3 regions of the Erwinia rhapontici genome follow, and region 3 is predicted to be linked to each of the others. Evidence: predicted binding sites of a transcription regulator. Region 3 holds the regulator's gene; each other region holds the start of a gene.
What was found. The regulator CRP, encoded in region 3, controls carbon source genes, mostly activating them, when cyclic AMP is high. The targets are predictions, from matches to a motif close to ATGTGANNNNNNTCACAT.
Positions count from the first base shown of each region.

Region 1 (6,798 bases), 2.3 Mb from region 3:
GATCCTGGTGGGCGCGGGTATCTGGTTCCAGTATAACAGTGCCAGTACGCCTGCCGATGTTCAGAAAGGCGCACTGACTGTGGACCTCAGCGGTGTGGTTGTCGACAAACCTTCTGTCAGCAACACCATGAGCAAACTGGGCAGCCAACTGCTGGGTGCCAGCAGCGATCGCCTGAAAGAAAACTCACTGTTTGACGTGGTGGATGCGATTCGCCAGGCCAAAGGCGATGCCAAAATTACCGGCATGGTACTGGATCTGCGCAACTTTGCTGGCGCGGACCAGCCGTCACTGCAATATATTGGTAAGGCACTGCGCGAGTTCCGCGACAGCGGCAAACCGATCTACGCTACGGGCGACAGCTATAGTCAGGCACAATATTATCTCGCCAGCTTTGCGAATAAGATTTACCTCTCCCCACAGGGTACGGTCGATCTGCATGGCTTTGCCACCAATGGTCTCTACTACAAAACGCTGCTGGATAAACTGAAAGTCAGTTCCCATGTCTTCCGCGTCGGGACCTATAAATCAGCGGTTGAACCTTTCCTGCGTGATGATATGTCACCTGCGGCACGCGATGCCGACAGTCGCTGGGTCGGTGAGCTGTGGCAAAACTATGTCAATACGCTGGCGGCCAACCGTCAGATCACGGCAGACCAGGTCTTCCCGGGTGCACAGGGCGTGCTGGATGGCCTGCAGAAAGTCGGTGGCGATACCGCTCAGTATGCCAAAGACACCAAACTGGTGGATGAACTGGCCTCTCCGTCCACCGTGGATCAGCAACTGGTGAAAACATTCGGCTGGGATAAACAGGCGAAAGACTATAACGGCACCAGTATTTATGACTATCCGCTGAAAAATGCCCCGACCACCGATGGCAACATCGCGGTGATCATGGCTAATGGCGCGATTATGGATGGCGAAGAGACACCAGGCAGCGTGGGCGGTGACACCACTGCAATGGAAATCCGTGATGCCCGCCTTGATCCGAAAATCAAAGCCATCGTCTTCCGCGTGAACAGCCCGGGCGGCAGCGTGACGGCCTCTGAAACTATCCGTGAGGAGCTGGCAGCTGCGAAGGCAGCCGGTAAGCCGGTAGTCGTTTCGATGGGCGGTATGGCAGCCTCAGGCGGTTACTGGGTCTCTACACCGGCTAACTACATCATTGCCAGCCCGAATACGCTGACCGGCTCCATCGGCATTTTCGGCGTGATCAACACCGTTGAGAACTCGCTGGATGCTATTGGCGTGCACACGGACGGCGTAGCGACCTCACCGCTGGCTGATATTGCCAGCACCAAGGCGCTGCCGACGGAAGTGCAGCAGTTGATGCAGTTAAGCATCGAGAACGGCTATAAAAACTTCCTTAACCTGGTGGCAACGTCACGCAACAAAACACCGGAACAGATTGACCAGATTGCACAGGGCCATGTCTGGACCGGCAGTGACGCGAAAGCGAATGGACTGGTCGATGCCCTGGGTGACTTTGACGATGCCGTCGCCAAAGCTGCAGAGCTGGCTAAACTCACGCAGCCGCAGCTCAGCTGGTATCAGAATGACCCCAGCCTGATTGAGGTGCTGTTCAGCCAGGTCGATGCCTCTGCACATGCGGCGTTACCTGAAACGCTGAAAGCCTGGCTGCCCGCTCCAATGATGGATGTGATGAATGCCATGAAGGATCAGCCAGGACTGATGAACGATCTGAATGATCCTCAGAACCGTTACGCATTCTGTCTGAGCTGCGGTAACGTCAAATAGCGGTGACCGCGATCACTATTCAGCCCGACGCCATCTGGTCGGGCTGCTTTTCCTCTCCTTTCCCCTTATACTGCGCTTTTTTGGCAAGTCTTGAGTTTACTAATGCAAAAGAAATCCATTTACGTCGCCTATACGGGCGGTACGATCGGTATGCAGCGCTCTGAACACGGCTTTATTCCGGTCTCCGGCCATCTGCAACGTCAGCTGGCCAATATGCCGGAGTTTCACCGCCCGGAGATGCCTGATTTCACCATCCATGAATACCAGCCGCTGATTGACTCCTCGGATATGACTCCGCAGGACTGGCAATCGATTGCGGAAGACATTCGTCAGAATTATGACAATTACGATGGCTTTGTCATTTTGCACGGCACCGACACCATGGCCTTTACGGCCTCTGCGCTGTCGTTCATGCTGGAAAACCTGGCCAAGCCGGTGATTGTGACAGGCTCACAGATCCCACTGGAGCAACTGCGCTCCGACGGCCAGCAAAATCTGCTGAACTCACTGTTTGTCGCCGCAAATTATCCGATTAACGAAGTGACGTTATTCTTCAATAACACGCTTTATCGCGGTAACCGCACCACCAAAGCGCACGCTGACGGTTTCAATGCCTTTGATTCGCCAAACCTCGCCCCGCTGCTGGAAGCCGGTATCCATATTCGTCGTCTGAATACCCCTGCCGCACCTGCAGGCCAGGGAGCGCTGATCGTGCATCCGATTACACCGCAGCCGATTGGCGTGGTGACAATCTATCCGGGCATTTCTGCTGCCGTGGTGCGTAACTTCCTGCAACAGCCGGTAAAAGCACTGATCCTGCGTTCTTATGGCGTCGGGAATGCTCCGCAGAACAAAGAGTTCCTGCAGGAGCTGAAAGAGGCTTCCGATCGCGGCATTGTGGTCGTTAACCTCACGCAGTGCATGTCGGGTAAGGTCAATATGGGGGGTTACGCCACCGGAAACGCTCTGGCCCTGGCTGGCGTGGTGAGTGGTGCCGACCTGACCGTTGAGGCTACACTGACCAAACTGCACTTCCTTCTGAGCCAGGACCTGACCAGCGACGAAATTCGTCAGCTGATGAAACAAAACCTGCGTGGTGAACTCACCCCGGACTAATCCAACGGAGTAACTGATGCGTGACCGCCAGGCGTTGTTGTTGATTGATCTGCAAAATGACTTTTGTTCTGGTGGCGCGCTGGCTGTCAGTGACGGCGATCAGACGATTGCGGTGGGAAACCGCCTCGCTGCCGAGTTCCACCAGCGCGGTGAGCCGGTGATTGCCACGCTGGACTGGCATCCGGCTGGGCACGGTAGTTTTGCCAGCAGCGCTGGCACGCAGCCTGGGACCCTCGGTGAGCTTCACGGCCTGCCGCAAGTGTGGTGGCCGGATCATTGCGTGCAGCACAGCCACGGCGCGCAGTTGCACCCTCAGCTTAACCAGGCGCTGCTGACACTGCAGGTATGCAAAGGCGAGAATCCGGATATCGACAGCTACAGTGCGTTTTATGATAACGGCCAGCGTCACCAGACGCCGTTACATGCCTGGCTCCAGGCGAACGGCATCACGGCGCTGACGGTCATGGGGCTGGCAACAGATTACTGTGTTAAATACAGCGTGCTGGATGCACTGGCGCTGGGCTATCAGGTCACTCTGGTGAGCGCCGGATGCCGTGGGGTCAATATGCAGGCTGATGACAGCCAGAAAGCCCTGGCCGAAATGGCCCTGGCGGGCGCGAAAATTATCTAAAGGTTACAAAATGACCGGGCGGGACTGAGGCCCACCCGGTCATACCACCAGGACGAATTATTCCGGAAGGAATAATTTACTGGAGTTTTATTCGCGTGATCGCATCGTCGCTGATCCCGAACTCTTCTTTGAGCTGTTTCTTACTTTTCATCACGATTTCCCCGCCTTTCGCGACACTCATATGTTGCGGGTTTTCATTGTGACGCGCCTGCCACAGCAAGACTAATTGTAAGCTGTTCTCTTTCTGCTCCGGCGTCAGTGCCACGCCATCAGCCCACTTGCCAGTCTCTACCGCCGTCACCAGTCGCTGATACACGTCTGGTGTCATACTGGCAATCATTTCATCCAGTTCCATCGCGACTCCTAGCCCTGAGTACTGTTGCCGTCTTCGTCAGTAAAACTCAACGAAGCGGAGTTGACGCAGAAGCGCTCACCCGTCGGCTGTGGGCCATCCGGGAACACATGACCAAGGTGAGAATCACAGCTTCCGCACCGGATTTCAATGCGTTGCATGCCATGAGTGTCATCTTCCAGATAGCGAATCGCATCATCACTGTAGGGCTCATAGAAGCTGGGCCAGCCGCAGCCTGAATCATATTTTGACCCGGACAGAAACAACGGTGCCTGGCAAACCAGGCAGTGATAAATGCCTTCGTGCTTGTTATGCAGCAATTTGCCGGAATACGGCGGTTCAGTGCCGCGCTGCTGGGTCACGTAGCGCTGCATCTCGGTTAACACATTTTCGGGTGAGAAAGGTGTATCATCTTTAGCCATGTTAGACTCTCTGGCAGTGTTATTCTGAAATTATCGGCTAGTATTCTAACAAATACTTAACAAGAGCAGGTGAATTTTTCGTATCGGGTGCACAAGGTGATCCAGTCAGCGTTGAATTTGTGACGCAGATCACCCTTTGGATCCATCACCCCTTTATATCCGGGCAACTTGCCCCAAGATCAATGGTGTTCATGCGTCAAGAAATAGGTTTTGTGTTGAATAATTCCTGGTCGACAGTTTGATTTGTCGCAACAATTGACACGATTCCGCTTGACGCCTGGTATGGTTTTTGTAATTTTACAGCCAACCTTTTATTCACTATCAACAAGCTGGTGGAATATATGACTATCAAAGTAGGTATCAACGGTTTTGGCCGTATCGGTCGCATCGTTTTCCGTGCTGCTCAGGAACGTTCTGATGTAGAAATCGTTGCAATCAACGATCTGCTGGACGCAGAGTACATGGCTTACATGCTGAAATACGACTCAACTCACGGCCGTTTCAAAGGCACCGTGGAAGTCAAAGACGGCCATCTGGTTGTTAACGGCAAAACCATCCGTGTTACCGCTGAGCGTGACCCGGCTAACCTGAAGTGGGATGCAGTAGGCGTCGATGTGGTTGCAGAAGCGACCGGTATCTTCCTGACTGACGAAACTGCACGCAAACACATCGAAGCTGGCGCGAAGAAAGTTGTACTGACTGGCCCATCTAAAGATGACACCCCAATGTTCGTTATGGGTGTAAACCACAAGTCATATGCTGGCCAGGATATCGTTTCTAACGCGTCCTGTACCACCAACTGCCTGGCACCACTGGCTAAAGTGATCAACGACAACTTCGGTATCGTTGAAGCACTGATGACCACTGTTCACGCAACTACCGCGACTCAGAAAACCGTTGATGGCCCGTCTCACAAAGACTGGCGCGGCGGCCGCGGCGCATCTCAGAACATCATCCCTTCTTCTACCGGTGCTGCTAAAGCGGTAGGTAAAGTGATTCCTGAGCTGAACGGCAAACTGACCGGCATGGCGTTCCGCGTTCCTACTCCTAACGTTTCTGTTGTTGACCTGACTGCACGTCTGGCTAAACCAGCATCTTACAAAGAAATTTGTGCTGTGATTAAAGCGGCTGCCGAAGGCGAGATGAAAGGCGTTCTGGGTTACACCGAAGACGAAGTAGTTTCTACCGATTTCAACGGTGAAACACTGACTTCTATCTTCGATGCGAAAGCGGGTATCGCACTGAGCGATACTTTCGTTAAACTGGTTTCCTGGTACGATAACGAAACTGGTTACTCCAACAAGGTCCTGGACCTGGTTGCTCACATCGCTAAATAAGCGACGTGAATGAGACTGAGGGCGACGGAAGTCGCCCTTTTTTTATGGTTAAATTTCAGAAGGCTGACTCATGAACGAGAAACTCTTTTCACTGCCCGTGATTAACCAGATTACCCCTTACCTCTCTCAGCGTCAGGTTGGCGAATTACCCGTTGTCGTCGTGGCGCATCCTAAAGTGCGTGCTGCCGTGACGTTACAGGGTGCCCAGCTGATTGCCTGGCAACCTGCCGGTGAAAAACCGGTGATCTGGTTAAGCGATAAAACCGCCTGGAATGTGGGTAAAGCTATCCGCGGTGGTGTGCCGATCTGCTGGCCGTGGTTTGGCCCGGCTGGCGAACCTGCGCATGGCTTTGCCCGTATCCTGCCGTGGACGCTGACCGCTCACGATGAAAATGAAAACAGCGTGATGCTGACCTTCGAATTAAAAAGCAGTGAACAAACGAAGAAATTCTGGCCGCACGATTTTACGCTGTTTGCCCGTTTCCGCTTCAGCGATCGCTGTGAGATTGAACTGGAAGCCCACGGTGACTTCGATGCCACCGCCGCACTGCACAGCTACTTTGAAGTGGCTGACATCGCCGGTGTTGAAGTCAGCGGCCTAGGTCCGAGTTATATCGACAAGGTCAACAACGGAGTCACCGGCACCTCAGCGGAAGGTAAGCAAACCTACCCGCAACGCATTGACCGCATCTATACCCAACCGGCAGATTGCAGCGTGATTGACGATAAGACGGGTCAGCGTGTAATTGAGGTTTACCACCATCATCAAAGTGACGTAGTCACATGGAATCCCGGCGCGGAGCTGTCATGCAGTATGAGTGATATGGCTAACGAAGGTTTTAAGACCATGGTGTGCGTGGAAACGGCCCATGTCAGTCAGCCGATGAAAAGCGCGGGTGAACAACCTGCCCGCCTGGCGACCACCTTCCGGGTGCGCAGTAAGCGTTAAGAATAGACCGGAGTGACCCTTTTCGGGCCGCCCCTGCTCTGCCTGCCCCGGACTCAGACCACATCCAGCGGTTGCTTTGTTTCTGGCGGTGGGAATGCCTGATTGATCAGTGCCAGTTCCTCGCTGGTCAGTACCACCCCGAGCGCCGCAGCATTGTCATCAACATGCGCAATGCTGCTCGCTTTCGGGATCGCCATCACTCCTTCTTTACGGATCACCCACGCCAGCAGCAGCT
Region 1 covers NZ_CP085627.1:2,763,715-2,770,512, forward strand. Annotated here, with positions in the region: gene sppA (signal peptide peptidase SppA) at 1-1,756, shown strand, start outside; gene ansA (asparaginase) at 1,859-2,872, shown strand; gene pncA (bifunctional nicotinamidase/pyrazinamidase) at 2,889-3,503, shown strand; gene LJN55_RS12960 (YeaC family protein) at 3,580-3,858, opposite strand; gene msrB (peptide-methionine (R)-S-oxide reductase MsrB) at 3,867-4,277, opposite strand; gene gapA (glyceraldehyde-3-phosphate dehydrogenase) at 4,619-5,614, shown strand; gene LJN55_RS12975 (D-hexose-6-phosphate mutarotase) at 5,685-6,563, shown strand; gene LJN55_RS12980 (aldo/keto reductase) at 6,617-6,798, opposite strand, start outside.
Region 1: the regulator CRP is predicted to act here: its motif matches at 4,395-4,412, upstream of msrB (peptide-methionine (R)-S-oxide reductase MsrB).

Region 2 (6,798 bases), 1.9 Mb from region 3:
AAGGCGGCGAAAGCAGACGGTAGCCGATGTAGTTAAACAGGGTGACAAAGGCCCCCATCAACAGAAAACCTTCGGCAAACAACAGCGGCAAACCGTTATCGCGCCAGTGCAGCCGGAAGTTAATCATCAGACTACGCGGTTTAAGCGAAGCAGGGCGGAAATGGCGCGAGGCAGGCAGAATTTTCCAGAACATCAGCGCAGCGGCCAGTGCACAGCAGCCGATGGCCATCACGGCAATGCGCCAGCTGCTGAAATCGGTGATCACACCGCTGAGTAAGCGGCCGCTCATACCGCCAATCGAGTTTCCGCTGATATACAACCCCATCGAAAACGCCACCATACTGGGATGGATTTCTTCACTCAGGTAGGTCATCCCCACGGCCGCAACGCCACTCAATGACAGACCCGTCAGCGCACGCATCAGTAAAATCCCGTGCCAGCTGGTCATGGTCGCGGACAGCAGGGTACAAATTGCGGCCAGCATCAGCGCGGTCACCATCACCGATTTACGCCCGATGGCATCAGATAACGGACCGGTTACCAGCAGCCCAAGCGCCAGCATCCCGGTGGAAATCGACAGGGAAATACTGCTGGTCGCCGGGGAAACGCCAAACTCCTGCGACAGAACCGGAAGGATCGGCTGTACGCAATAGAGCAGGGCAAACGTCGCCAGCCCGGCTGAAAATAGCGCCAGCGTGACGCGCATAAATTGAGGAGTACCACGTTTGATATAGAGATTTTTATCGACAGCAGGTGAGTCGGTAATGGCAAGAGATGCACGGTCAGCAGAATACGGCGGTCTGACGGCATGGGATGAGCGGTTCACAACAGATCCTTAGAGATATTCAGGGAGTTCACGTTGTAAAGGGTAAGAAAGTCAGATTATGATGTCTAATATATTAATAATCTCGAATGATACTTTTAACATATGAATATCGAACTACGTCACCTGCGTTACTTTATTGCCGTGGCAGAAGAGCTGCATTTTGGTCGTGCGGCACTGCGCCTGAATATTTCCCAACCGCCGCTCAGCCAGCAAATTCAGATCCTCGAGCATGAAATAGGCGCACGCCTTTTCGCCCGTACCAACCGCAGCGTCCAGCTGACGGCGGCCGGGCAGCAGTTCCTGCAGGATGCCCGTCTGGTGCTGCAACAGGTGGATCAGGCTGCCGATAAAGCTGCGCGCCTGCATCGCGGTGACGAAGGCGAAATACGTATTGGTTTTACGTCATCTGCCCCGTTTATCACCGTCGTATCAGACGCTTTGTTCACCTTTCGTCAGCGCTTCCCGGCGGTCCATATCCAGATGCAGGAGATTAATACACGGCAGCAACTGGCGCCGATCGGGGACGGGCGGCTTGATTTAGGCGTGATGCGCAATACCCTGCTGCCGGAAACCCTCGATCATCAGCTGCTGCTTCGTGAACCCATGTATGCGCTGGTGCATCGTGCCCATCGCCTGGCGGGCAGGCCGCAGATTGCCCTGAGCGATCTGGCGCAGGAGCCTTTTGTCTTCTTTGACCCGCAGGTGGGAACGGCGCTGTACGGTGAAATTCTGGGTTTACTGGGCCGCTACAATATTCAGCCCAATATTGCTCAGGAGGTGGGGGAAGCAATGACGATTATCGGCCTGGTGTCTACCGGACTGGGCGTCTCTATTCTTCCGGCATCGTTCCGACGCGTCCGCCTGAGCGATGTGGTATGGATCCCGCTGGTGGAGCAGGACGCGCGTTCGGAAGTGTGGCTGGTGTGGTCGAAGCAGAGAGAGGTGCCGTCCGTCGTTGCCGCGATGATGACGTTGTTATTGCCGAAATGATCCGGCAATCGCGGAAAACATGAGCGTTCAGCGACGGTTTATGTGCGGCAAATCACATATCGAATCAAATATTTGACGCCATCTGATAAGTGTTTCACCATGAGCGAAATGCTTTATTTTGAAGCGTGAAAATAACAGACAGCAGCGCCTTTTAAGACAGGTGATAAGTGGGAGTGGGGTGTGATTGCGGATAGTCAGCCTGGTCATATTGACCAGATTAAACAGACTAATGCCGGAGCGGTGTACCGACTGATTGATCGGTTTGGTCCCATCTCGCGTATAGAGCTGTCCAAAAAAGCGCAACTGGCCCCGGCCAGCATCACGAAAATTGTGCGTGAAATGTTGGAAGCGCATCTGGTGCAGGAAACGGAATTTCAGGACCCAGGCAGTCGTGGTCGTCCGGCTGTCGGACTGGTGCTGGACACCCAGGCCTGGCACTTCCTGTCTGCCCGTATCGGTAATGGCGAAATCACCCTCGCGCTGCGCGATCTCAGCAGCAAAATGGTCGTTGAAGAGCAATTCCCCCTTCCCGCAGAGGCCGATTTGCCGTTGCTGACGCGTATCGTCCAGCAAGTCGACCAGTTCTTTATTCACCACCAGCACAAACTCGAGCGTCTGACGGCCATTGCCATCACACTGCCGGGCATCATGAACAGCCAGTCAGGTATTGTTCACCGCATGCCGTTTTACGAGGTTGATGATATGCCGCTGGGCCCGGTTCTTGCCGAGCGCACCGGATTGCCAGTGTATATTCAGCATGATATCTGCGCCTGGACGATGGCAGAATCGCTGTTTGGTGCTTCACGCGATGCCAGCGATGTGCTTCAGGTGGTGATTGATCACCATGTGGGCGCCGGGGTGATTACCGGTGGGCGCTTGCTGCACGGTGGTAGCAGTTCGCTGGTTGAAATCGGTCATACCCAGGTCGATCCCTGGGGAAAACGCTGCTATTGCGGGAATCATGGCTGTCTGGAAACCGTGGCCAGCATCGACAATATGCTTGAGCTGGCAGCGCAGCGCATGCAGGCGTCGATGAGCTCGGTACTGCATAATCAGCCGTTGACCATTGATGCACTGTGTGAGGCGGCGCTGGCGGGCGATCATATTGCCTGCGATGTCATTACCGGCGTTGGTAACAGCGTAGGGCGCATTCTCGCCATCATGGTCAATCTTTTCCATCCACAAAAAATCCTGATTGGTTCCCCGCTTAATCAGGCGCAACGGATTCTCTTCCCTGCCATCGTTAACTGTATTCGCCAGCAGGCATTACCGCGCTACAGTGCCGATCTTAAGGTAGTACCTACTGAGTTTGTGAATCTTGGCACCATGCCGGGTGCCGCACTGGTGAAGGATGCGCTCTACAACGGATCCTTATTAATCAAACTGCTACAAGGCTGATAAATTCACTAAACATTGCGCTAACGCAATCCCCGACATCCGGCACTACCCTACAATTTTCGTTCATTCATCATGTTCGAAAATTATCAATGAGGCCAGGCAGTGCCTGTCGGAGTCACCCCATGTTAAAACGTTTATTTGTCACCGGCACAGATACGGAAGTCGGTAAAACCGTGGTGTCGCGCGCGTTATTACAAAAGCTGGCAACGGGCAGTAAACAGGCCGTAGGATATAAACCCGTCGCGAAAAGTAGCCAGCAAACGGAAGAAGGGCCACGCAATAAAGATGCTCTGGTTCTACAGGCATCCTCCTCAGTGCCGTTGCCTTACCACGCCATTAATCCGGTCACCTTACTGGAAGATGAAATTAGCACCAGTTGCACACCCATCAGCTATGCCGCGCTCAGTCGCGGCCTGCAAGCGCTGGATCAACATGCGGACTATATCGTGGTGGAAGGGACGGGCGGCTGGCGAAGCCTGATGAATGATCTGCGCCCGTTGTCTGACTGGGCCGTGCAGGAGCAACTTCCGGTCGTACTGGTGGTTGGCATCAAACTGGGGTGCATCAGCCACGCATTGCTGACAGCGCAGGCGGTGATTAACGATGGACTGCCGCTGTTAGGCTGGGTGGCGAATCGCATCAATCCGGGATTGGCCCATTACGCGGAGATTATTGATGTGCTGCGCGACAAAATTCCGGCACCGCTGCTTGGCGAACTGCCGTATCTGCCACGTGCGGAAAGCCGCGATCTGGCGCACTATCTTGATCTGACGCCACTGGATCTTTAACCTTCGCACACGTGGCGGGCTGACCGGAACAGAGGGTCAGCCTCTACGCCTGGATTAATGGTCACCCCGGATTCAGCACCCGCCGCGTACGCCCTGAACTGAGGTAATCTGCAATATAATCCTGCGAAATCTCCCCGCTGTAACGACCCTCTTCATCGACAATCGGCATCCATACCATATTGTGTTCGTACAGTTTCGACAGCACCACGCGCAGGTTCTCTTCAGCCCGTCCCGTCACCGTAAAGTGGTGCAACAGGTCAGCACACTGACCGCTGGCACCACGCGCCTCACGGCGCTTCACAAAGCCCAGTGGTTTACCGTCCTCGTCCACCACGGTAATCGAGCGCAGATCGTTATCATCCATGATGCCGAATGCATCAGACAGCGGCGTGGATTTACGCACGGTGAGGGTCGGTTGCTGGTCGGTCACATCACCGGCCTGCACCAGAAGCAGACGTTTTAACGTGCGGTCCTGGCCGACAAAGGAGCCGACAAACTCATTGGCGGGTTTCGCCAGCAGCTCGTCCGGGCTGGCACACTGCACGATTTTACCCTGGCCAAACACGGCAATACGGTCACCCAGCTTCAGCGCCTCATCAATATCATGACTGACCAGCATCACGGTTTTTTTCAACTGACGCTGCATATCCAGAAACTCATTCTGAATCACTTCACGGTTGATCGGGTCGACCGCACCGAAGGGTTCATCCATCAGCAGCACCGGAGGATCCGCCGCCAGCGCACGGATAACGCCAATACGCTGCTGCTGTCCGCCGGACATCTCACGCGGATAACGATGCAGGAATTTCTTCGCATCCAGCGCCATCATGCTCATCAAATCGCTGGCGCGTTCTTTACAACGCTGCTTGTCCCAGCCCAGCATCCGCGGCACCACGGTAATGTTCTCTTCGATGGTCATATTCGGGAACAGACCAATCTGCTGAATGACATAGCCAATATTACGGCGTAACGTCACGGTATCCAGCCCGCTGGTGTCTTCTCCGTTGATCAGGATCTTACCGCTGCTGGCAGGGATCAAACGGTTAATCATTTTCAGCGTGGTGGTTTTGCCGCAGCCGGAAGGGCCGAGCAGCACGCACATTTCACCCTCCGGGACGTTCAGGCTGACATTGTCCACCGCATTCACGCTGGAGCCATTTTTTTGTTTGAAGGTTTTGGTGAGATTTTCCAGTTTTATCATTATCGGATCCCCTTAGGTGTCAGTGCGACCTGCAAACGGTGCAGCAGCCAGTCAAGAATGACGGCCAGTAAACAAATCATCAGTGCGCCAGCAACCAGCATGCGGACGTCACTTCCGCTAATACCATCCAGCAGCAGCAGGCCCAGACCGCCAGCACCAATCACGGCCGCGATAGCCATCACGCCAACATTCATCACAACGGCGGTACGAATACCGCCAAAAATCACCGGTAACGCCATCGGAATTTCTACCCAGCGCAGACGTTGCCAGAAGGTCATGCCAATACCTCGTCCCGCCTCGCGCAGCCCGCCGGGCAGATTCTCCAGCGCAGTGTGGGTGTTGCGCACAATCGGCAGCAGGGAGTAGAGAAACACTGCCGTGACGGCGGGCAGCACACCAATACCCTGACCGATCAGCGAAAACAGTGGGATCATCAGACCAAACAGGGCGATAGAGGGAATGGTCAGTACAATGGTGGCCAGACCGAGTACCGGGGTGGCCAGCCACTTAAAACGCACAATCAGAATACCGACGGGGACGCCAATTACGATAGCAAAACCCACCGCCAGCGCCACCAGCCACAGATGCTGGAAGGTGAGGCTCGCCAGGTAACCGCTGTTGTCCATGATGTAATGAATCGTTTCCACCAGGCCTCCTTAAAGCATGTTATGGGATGTCAGGAAATCATGTGCCACCTGTTGCGGCGACTGATGATCGATATCCACACGTTTGTTCATTTCAGTAATCGCCTCATCGGTGATTAACGGCGACAGCTTATTCAGTGCGGCATCCAGACCCGGATGGTCCTTCAGCGCTTTTGCCGTGACCACGGGCGTTACGGCGTAGCTGGGGAAAAATCCTTTATCATCTTTCAGTACTTTCAGGTCGAAGCCTTTTACGCGGCCATCGGTGGTGTAGACCAGCCCGGCATCGACAAAACCGTCGCGAATGGCGTTATACAGCAGCCCCGGATCCATCTGGCGGATCTGCGGACGATCCAGCGGCATGTTATAGGCTTTTTGCAGCGGTTTCAGACCATCGGAGCGCCCGGCGAACTCCAGATCCAGTCCCAGCATCCAGTTGTTATCCGGGTCGGTTTGACGCACGTGCTCGAGCTTCGCCACCATCTGTGAAATCGTCTCAATATGCTCAGCTTCGGCCCGTTTGGCCGACATGGCAAAAGCATAGGTATTGTTCATCGGTGCCGGGTTAAGCCAGACCAGACCCAGCTTCGCATCCAGTTTTTTCACCGTCTGCCAGGTCTCATCGGGTGACATCCGCTGCGTGATATGGTTGAAGATAATCAGTGAGGTCCCGGTGTATTCCCAGGTCATATCAACCTGCTTATTGATCATCGCATTACGACCAATTACCGTGGCGATATTGGTTTTGGGTTCGATCTCAAAGCCCTGTTTGCGCAGATACTGCGTGGTCAGCGCAGACAAAATATGCTGCTCGGTAAAGCTTTTGGTGGTCATCACAATCGGGGCTGCCGTTGCCATGCTGCTCAGTGTCATCGAGGCAGCAAGGGCGAGGGCGGCTGCACGCAGCCAGCGGGTCAGTACAGTAGCATCAGCCATCATCCGTTCCTTATT
Region 2 covers NZ_CP085627.1:2,305,838-2,312,635, forward strand. Annotated here, with positions in the region: gene LJN55_RS10870 (MFS transporter) at 1-766, opposite strand, end outside; gene LJN55_RS10875 (LysR family transcriptional regulator) at 929-1,816, shown strand; gene mlc (sugar metabolism global transcriptional regulator Mlc) at 1,997-3,214, shown strand; gene bioD (dethiobiotin synthase) at 3,337-4,002, shown strand; gene osmV (osmoprotectant ABC transporter ATP-binding protein OsmV) at 4,064-5,203, opposite strand; gene osmW (osmoprotectant ABC transporter permease OsmW) at 5,203-5,850, opposite strand; gene LJN55_RS10900 (glycine betaine ABC transporter substrate-binding protein) at 5,860-6,783, opposite strand.
Region 2: the regulator CRP is predicted to act here: its motif matches at 1,857-1,874, upstream of mlc (sugar metabolism global transcriptional regulator Mlc).

Region 3 (6,798 bases):
CAGGTGGAAAAATGGGACTGGCAATGGAGTTGATTATGGGGCCACTGGTCAAACGCCTTATCGAAGGCAAAAAAATCGGCTGACCCCATTTATCCTGTTATCGCTTCATCAGCAGGCGGTGGATAAAGCCGGTATGCAGCCTCACCCCGATTTTTAGCGCATCTTCGTCAAGGCGAAAATGGGGGTTATGCAGCCCCCGGCAGGTCCCTTTTTCCGGGTTGCCCGACCCGACCCACAGGAAACAGCCCGGCACTACCTGCTGATAGGCTGAGAAGTCCTCGCAGCCAAACATTGGATGCAGCATAACCTGCAAGGCATCATCCCCCAGCGTGGCAATCACATTATCCACTGCAATACGGCAGGCGTCCGGGTGATTAACCCCGGTGGTGTAACCCGGCGTCCATTTCAGCACGTAGCTGGCCCCTGCTCCCTGCGTCATTCCGTCCAGCTGCTGTGACATCATCTGCGGGATAGTGTTACGCGCACTCTGGCTGAGCGTGCGCAGCGTGCCGCGCAGATGCGCCGTGTCAGGGATAACGTTATAGCCGCCGTCAGCCTGAAAACTCGCGACCGTCAGTACGGCACCTTCGTTAGGGTCAAGACGACGTGAGACAATCTGCTGAAGTGCCTGCACCACTCCTGCGCCCAGCGTCACCGGGTCGATACTCTCCTGCGGCATCGCTGCGTGGGCGCCTTTTCCCTGCAGGGTCAGGTCGAAGTTATCGCTGGCAGCGCTGAAGACGCCCTCTTTCACAGCCACCTGGCCGGTAGACAGTCCCGGGAAAACATGCAGACCGAAGATCATTGATACACCATTCAATACGCCCAGCTTAATCAGCTCGCTGGCCCCGCCTGGCGGCACTTCTTCCGCATGCTGGAAAATAAAGCGCACTTTGCCGGCAAGCTTACTCTGCTGCTGGCACAACACCCATGCCGCCCCCATCAGCATTGCCGTATGCGCATCATGCCCGCAGGCATGCATCACACCGCGATTGCGCGAAGTGAAAGGTTCACTGTTCAACTCCTCAATAGGCAGCGCATCCATATCGGCCCTCAGGGCAATGCAGTCACCACTACGCGGCCCCTCAAGTTCAGCCAGTACGCTATTTGGCGTCGGGCGACTAAGTGTTAATGGGCCAAACTTTGCCAGTTCAGCGGCAACATAGTCTGCGGTGCCATGCTCGTGGAAAGAGAGTTCGGCATTCGCGTGAATATGCCGCCGCCATTGCAGCACCTTTGGTGTGACATCCTGAATCAGCGTCTCGATAGTCATCATGACTCCTGGTTAATTAAATCTGACAACGGCAGACCAGGCAGCAACAGAGAATCATGGGCAAACGCCGGACATTCAGCTGTTGTTTCGCCAGCCTGCAGCAAATTAAGAAAGGAATGTAGAACGAGGGAAATATACCGCTGATGTTATTCGCCTGCCGTGGCGTGAAATGCGGGTAGAGAGAGGAATAGCAGGATGTGTACGCTACGTTCTGTCAGCTGTGGGTAACGACAACGAACATCGTTACCCATAAGAAACCAGCTTCAGGTCAGATCTGTCACTTCATAGCTGTGCGTCATTTTCACCGCGCTCCCCAGCATAATCGCCACCGAGCAGTATTTCTCCGCAGAGAGGTCGACCGCACGTGAAACGGCTTTATCCGTTAACGCCTTGCCGCTGACAATAAAGTGCAGGTTAATATGGGTGAAAATACGCGGTGCCTCTTCACGACGTTCCGAGGTCAATTTAACTTCACAGTCGGCGACATCGTGACGGCCTTTCTGCAGTATAGACACCACATCAATCGCACTGCATCCCCCGGCAGCCATCAGCACCATCTCCATCGGGCTGGGTGCTTTATCCCCCGCGGTGCCATCCATCAAAATCTGATGGCCGGATGAGGATTCTCCCAAAAACGTCATCCCTTCAACCCACTTAACTCGTGCTTGCATCACAAAATCCTCTCATTGATTCAGTTACCGCAGAGTACGCTGCACTCACAAAAACGGCAACGTTGCCTTTTTCGAACTATGCTGAAGCGAGACAACAGAAGACAGTCTTGTAAAGCTGTGCTACAAACGAAGCTGCAATATTTTACTGGCATAACAATGCACGGTAAAAACGGGACGACAGCACGAGCCATGCTCTTAACAGAGGCCCGTATAATTTCCCTATGGGAACGCTTGAATATTTCAACGCCTGGCAGGGATACATCCCCTGATACCCAAAAATATTTCGCGCTTCAGGCCAGCGGCAACGCATCTGCAGCACGCCGAATACAGGGTATATTTAGGCACGATTACAACAGAGGATAACAGCGAATGGTTCTCGGCAAACCGCAAACAGACCCTACACTCGAATGGTTCCTGTCACATTGCCATATTCACAAATATCCATCCAAAAGCACTCTGATTCATCAGGGTGAGAAGGCGGAAACCCTCTATTACATCGTTAAAGGATCAGTAGCGGTGTTAATCAAGGATGAAGAAGGCAAAGAGATGATCCTCTCCTACCTCAATCAGGGCGACTTCATTGGCGAGCTGGGCCTCTTTGAAGAAGGTCAGGAGCGCAGTGCATGGGTACGTGCGAAAACAGCCTGTGAAGTGGCTGAAATTTCCTACAAAAAATTCCGTCAGTTGATTCAGGTGAATCCTGACATCCTGATGCGCCTGTCTTCACAGATGGCGCGTCGCCTGCAAGTCACATCAGAGAAAGTGGGTAATTTAGCTTTCCTTGATGTGACCGGACGCATTGCCCAAACGTTGTTGAATCTGGCGAAACAACCGGATGCCATGACGCACCCGGATGGGATGCAGATCAAAATCACCCGTCAGGAGATCGGCCAGATCGTCGGCTGCTCCCGCGAAACGGTGGGTCGTATTCTAAAAATGCTGGAAGATCAAAACCTGATCTCAGCACATGGTAAAACCATTGTTGTTTACGGAACACGTTAACCGGCTCTGAACCCACGGCGCGACGCCCAGTCGCGCCGTTTTTATTTGGTGTGGCTCATGTGGCGGAGAATTATCTATCACCCCGAAGTTAACTACGCACTCAGGCAAACACTGGTGCTGTGTTTACCCGTGGCGATCGGCTGGATGCTCGGCAACCTGCAAAACGGCCTGCTGTTCTCATTAGTCCCCGCCTGTTGTAACAATGCCGGTCTTGATACTCCACACAAACGCTTCTTCAAACGTCTGATCGTAGGCGGTTGCCTGTTTGCTTTCAGTAGCTTTTTGATTCAGTACGCCGGGGCAGAAGAGGTGCCACTGCCCGTGATCCTGCTGGTCATGTCACTGCTGCTTGGTGTCACCGGTGAAATCAGTCCGCTGCACGGTCGTCTGCTACCGGCATCGCTGATTGCCGCCATTTTCACCCTCAGTCTGGCCGGACGCATGCCCATGTGGCAGCCGCCGCTATTGTTCATTCTCGGTACCGTCTGGTATGGCGCGTTTAACTGGTTCTGGTTCTGGCTGTGGAAAGAGCAGCCGATGCGCGAAACCCTCAGTCTGCTCTATCATGAACTGGCTGATTACTGCGAAGCGAAATACAGTCTGCTAACCCAGTTGACCGATCCCCAAACCGCCCTGCCTCCCCTGTTGGTCCGCCAACAGAAAGCCGTCGATCTGATTAACACCTGTTACCAGCAAATGCATATGCTGGCCGCCAATCGCGACCATTATCAGCGACTGACGCGCGCATTTCAGGTCGCCCTCGATCTACAGGAACATATCGCCGTCAGCCTGCATCAGCCCGAGGAAGTACAGAAGCTGGTAGAGCAGAGCCACGCCGAGGCGGTGATCCGCTGGAATGCGCAGACCATTGCCACACGCCTGCGGGTACTGGCTGACGATATCCTCTATCACCGCTTCCCTGAACGTTTCACGATGGAAAAACCGCTTCAGGCACTGGAAAAAATATCCCGTCAGCACCCCGATAATCCGGTTGGCAACTTTTGCTATTATCACTTCAGCCGTATCGCCCGCGTGCTACGCACCCAGCACCCGTTGTACCGTCGCGACCTGATGGCGGACCGCCAGCGCCGCCTGCCGCTGTTTCCTGCGTTGAAGAGTTATCTGTCGCTGAAATCCTCTGCCCTGCGCACCGCCGCACGCTATGCAGTCATGCTGACCTTCGCCAGTTCACTGGCCCTGTTCTTCAATCTGCCGAAGCCTTACTGGATACTGATGACGGTGATGTTTGTCAGCCTCAACGGTTACAGCGCTACTCGGGTACGTATCCAGCACAGGGCGCTGGGAACGCTGGCCGGGTTGGCCATTGCCGCTGCCACGCTCGGTTTACATGCCCCGGAATCCTGGGTGCTGCTGGTGATGCTACTGATTACCCTGGTGAGCTATCTGTTTATCCGCAAGTTTTACGGCTGGGCAACCGTAGGATTCACGGTCACCGCGGTGTATACATTGCAACTGCTGTCGCTGAACGGAGCGCAGTTCCTGCTGCCGCGCTTAATGGATACACTAATGGGCTGTCTGATTGCCTTCGGCGGCATGATTTGGCTATGGCCACAGTGGCAGAGTGGATTGATGCGTCAGAATGCGCACGATGCGCTGGAGACCTATCAGGAGGCATTGCAGAAGCTGCTGGGCAGCGAACAGGATGCGGAGAAACTGGCATACCAGCGTATGCGGGTGAATCAGGCGCATAATGCGCTGTTTAACTCACTGCATCAGGCGATGCAGGAACCGGGCTTTAATTCACGCTACCTGGCCGATATGCAGCTGTGGGTCACGCACAGCCAGTTTATTGTTGAGCATATCAACGCCATGACCATTCTGGCGCGGGAGCATACGATGCTAACGCCGACGCTGGCAGAGCGCTATTTGCAATCCTGCGAAATTGCCCTGCAACGCTGTCAGCAGCGTCTGGAGTATGACGGACCGGATTCAGGCAGCAATGTACTGGATGCTCCCGAGGACTTCCATCAGGGGCCGGTGACCATTATGGAGCGACACGTGAAGCGTATTCTTGGCCACCTCAGCGTAATGCACACCATTTCGTCGCTGACCTGGAGCCAGCGCCCACATCATGGCCGCTGGCTGTCCCGGCGCTTGAGGAAATCGTCATGATCGCGGGTCAGGCATGCCTGACCCCTACGAATTAGCGGCATGCCGACGTTGGCCTAGGATATGCCTGACCCCTACGAATTAGCGGCATGCCGACGCTGGTCTGGGATATGCCTGACATCGACGAATTAGCGGCATGCCGACGTTGGTCTGGGATATGCCTGACATCGACGAATTAGCGGCATGCCGACGTTGGTCTGGGATATGCCTGACATCGACGAATTAGCGGCATGCCGACGTTGGTCTGGGATATGCCTGACATCGACGAATTAGCGGCATGCCGACGTTGGTCTGGGATATGCCTGACATCGACGAAACAACGTAGGGGCGGGGCATGCCCCGCCCACGGCAATCAGCCCAGGACTTTCTCAACAGCCGTGGCGAAACGCGCCATGCCTTCGGCGATATCCGTTGGCTCAATGACCAGCGAAGGCGCAAAACGCATCACGTCAGTTCCGGCAACCAACACCATCACACCGGCTTCTGCTGCGGCGTTAAGAATATCGCGCGCACGTCCAGCATGCTGTGATTTCAGCTCCGCGCCAATCAGCAGGCCTTTGCCACGGATATCGCTGAACAGATCGAAACGGGCATCCAGCGCCTGAAGCGCATCAACAAACAGCTGACGGCGCTCTTCCACACCTTCCAGCACCTCTGGCGTATTGATGATATCCAGTGCAGCTTCAGCCACCGCACAGGCCAGCGGATTACCGCCATAGGTGGTGCCATGCACGCCAGGCGCCATAACCGATGCAATGTCGTTAGTCGTTAACATGGCACTGACCGGGAAACCACCGCCCAGCGCTTTGGCTGTGGTGAGAATATCCGGCTGCACACCATAATGCTCATACGCAAACAGTTTACCGCTGCGGCCCATGCCGCTTTGTACTTCATCCAGAACCAGCAGCGCATTATGTTCATCACAGAGCTGGCGCAGCCCCTGCATAAACTCTGGCGTCGCGGGCATCACACCCCCTTCTCCCTGAATCGGCTCGACCACAATGGCGCAGGTATGATCGTCAATCACCGCTTTTACTGCGGCCAGGTCGTTAAACGGGACGTGGACGATATCGGCAGGTTTTGGCCCGAAGCCATCGGAATACTTCGGCTGGCCGCCAACGGACACCGTAAACAGCGTGCGACCGTGGAAGGCGTTATGGAAGGCAATGATTTTACTTTTGAACGGACTGTGACGTTTGGTGGCGTAGTAACGCGCCAGCTTAAACGCCGCTTCGTTTGCTTCAGCACCGGAGTTAGCAAAGAACACTCGCTCGGCAAAGGTCGCGTTGATCAGTTTGGTCGCCAGACGCAGGGCAGGTTCGTTAGTAAAGACGTTGCTGGTGTGCCACAGGGTTTCGCCCTGAGTTTTTAATGCCTCTACCAGCGCCGGATGGCAATGCCCAAGCGCGGTGACCGCAATGCCGCCAGAGAAATCAATGTACTCTTTACCCTGCTGATCCCAAACGCGGCTGCCTTTCCCTTTCACCGGCACAAACTGTGCTGGTGCATAAACAGGCAAAATCACCTCATCGAACGTTGCACGTGTTACCGCTAATTTTTCCGCCGCCATTCACTACCTCACCATTTAGTCTTTTCAGGGATGTGAAAATATAGTCATAAAATATGCATAAAAAGTCACTAAAAGGCAAACGTTAATCAGCGTTTGAGGAAATTATCCAGCAGTTGATGCCCCTGCTCGCTGAGGATGCTTTCCGGATGAAA
Region 3 covers NZ_CP085627.1:438,294-445,091, reverse strand. Annotated here, with positions in the region: gene LJN55_RS01890 (phosphoribulokinase) at 1-83, shown strand, start outside; gene LJN55_RS01885 (amidohydrolase) at 98-1,276, opposite strand; gene LJN55_RS01880 (OsmC family protein) at 1,537-1,944, opposite strand; gene crp (cAMP-activated global transcriptional regulator CRP) at 2,314-2,946, shown strand; gene LJN55_RS01870 (YccS/YhfK family putative transporter) at 3,004-5,079, shown strand; gene argD (bifunctional acetylornithine/succinyldiaminopimelate transaminase) at 5,429-6,646, opposite strand; gene LJN55_RS01860 (aminodeoxychorismate synthase component II) at 6,733-6,798, opposite strand, start outside.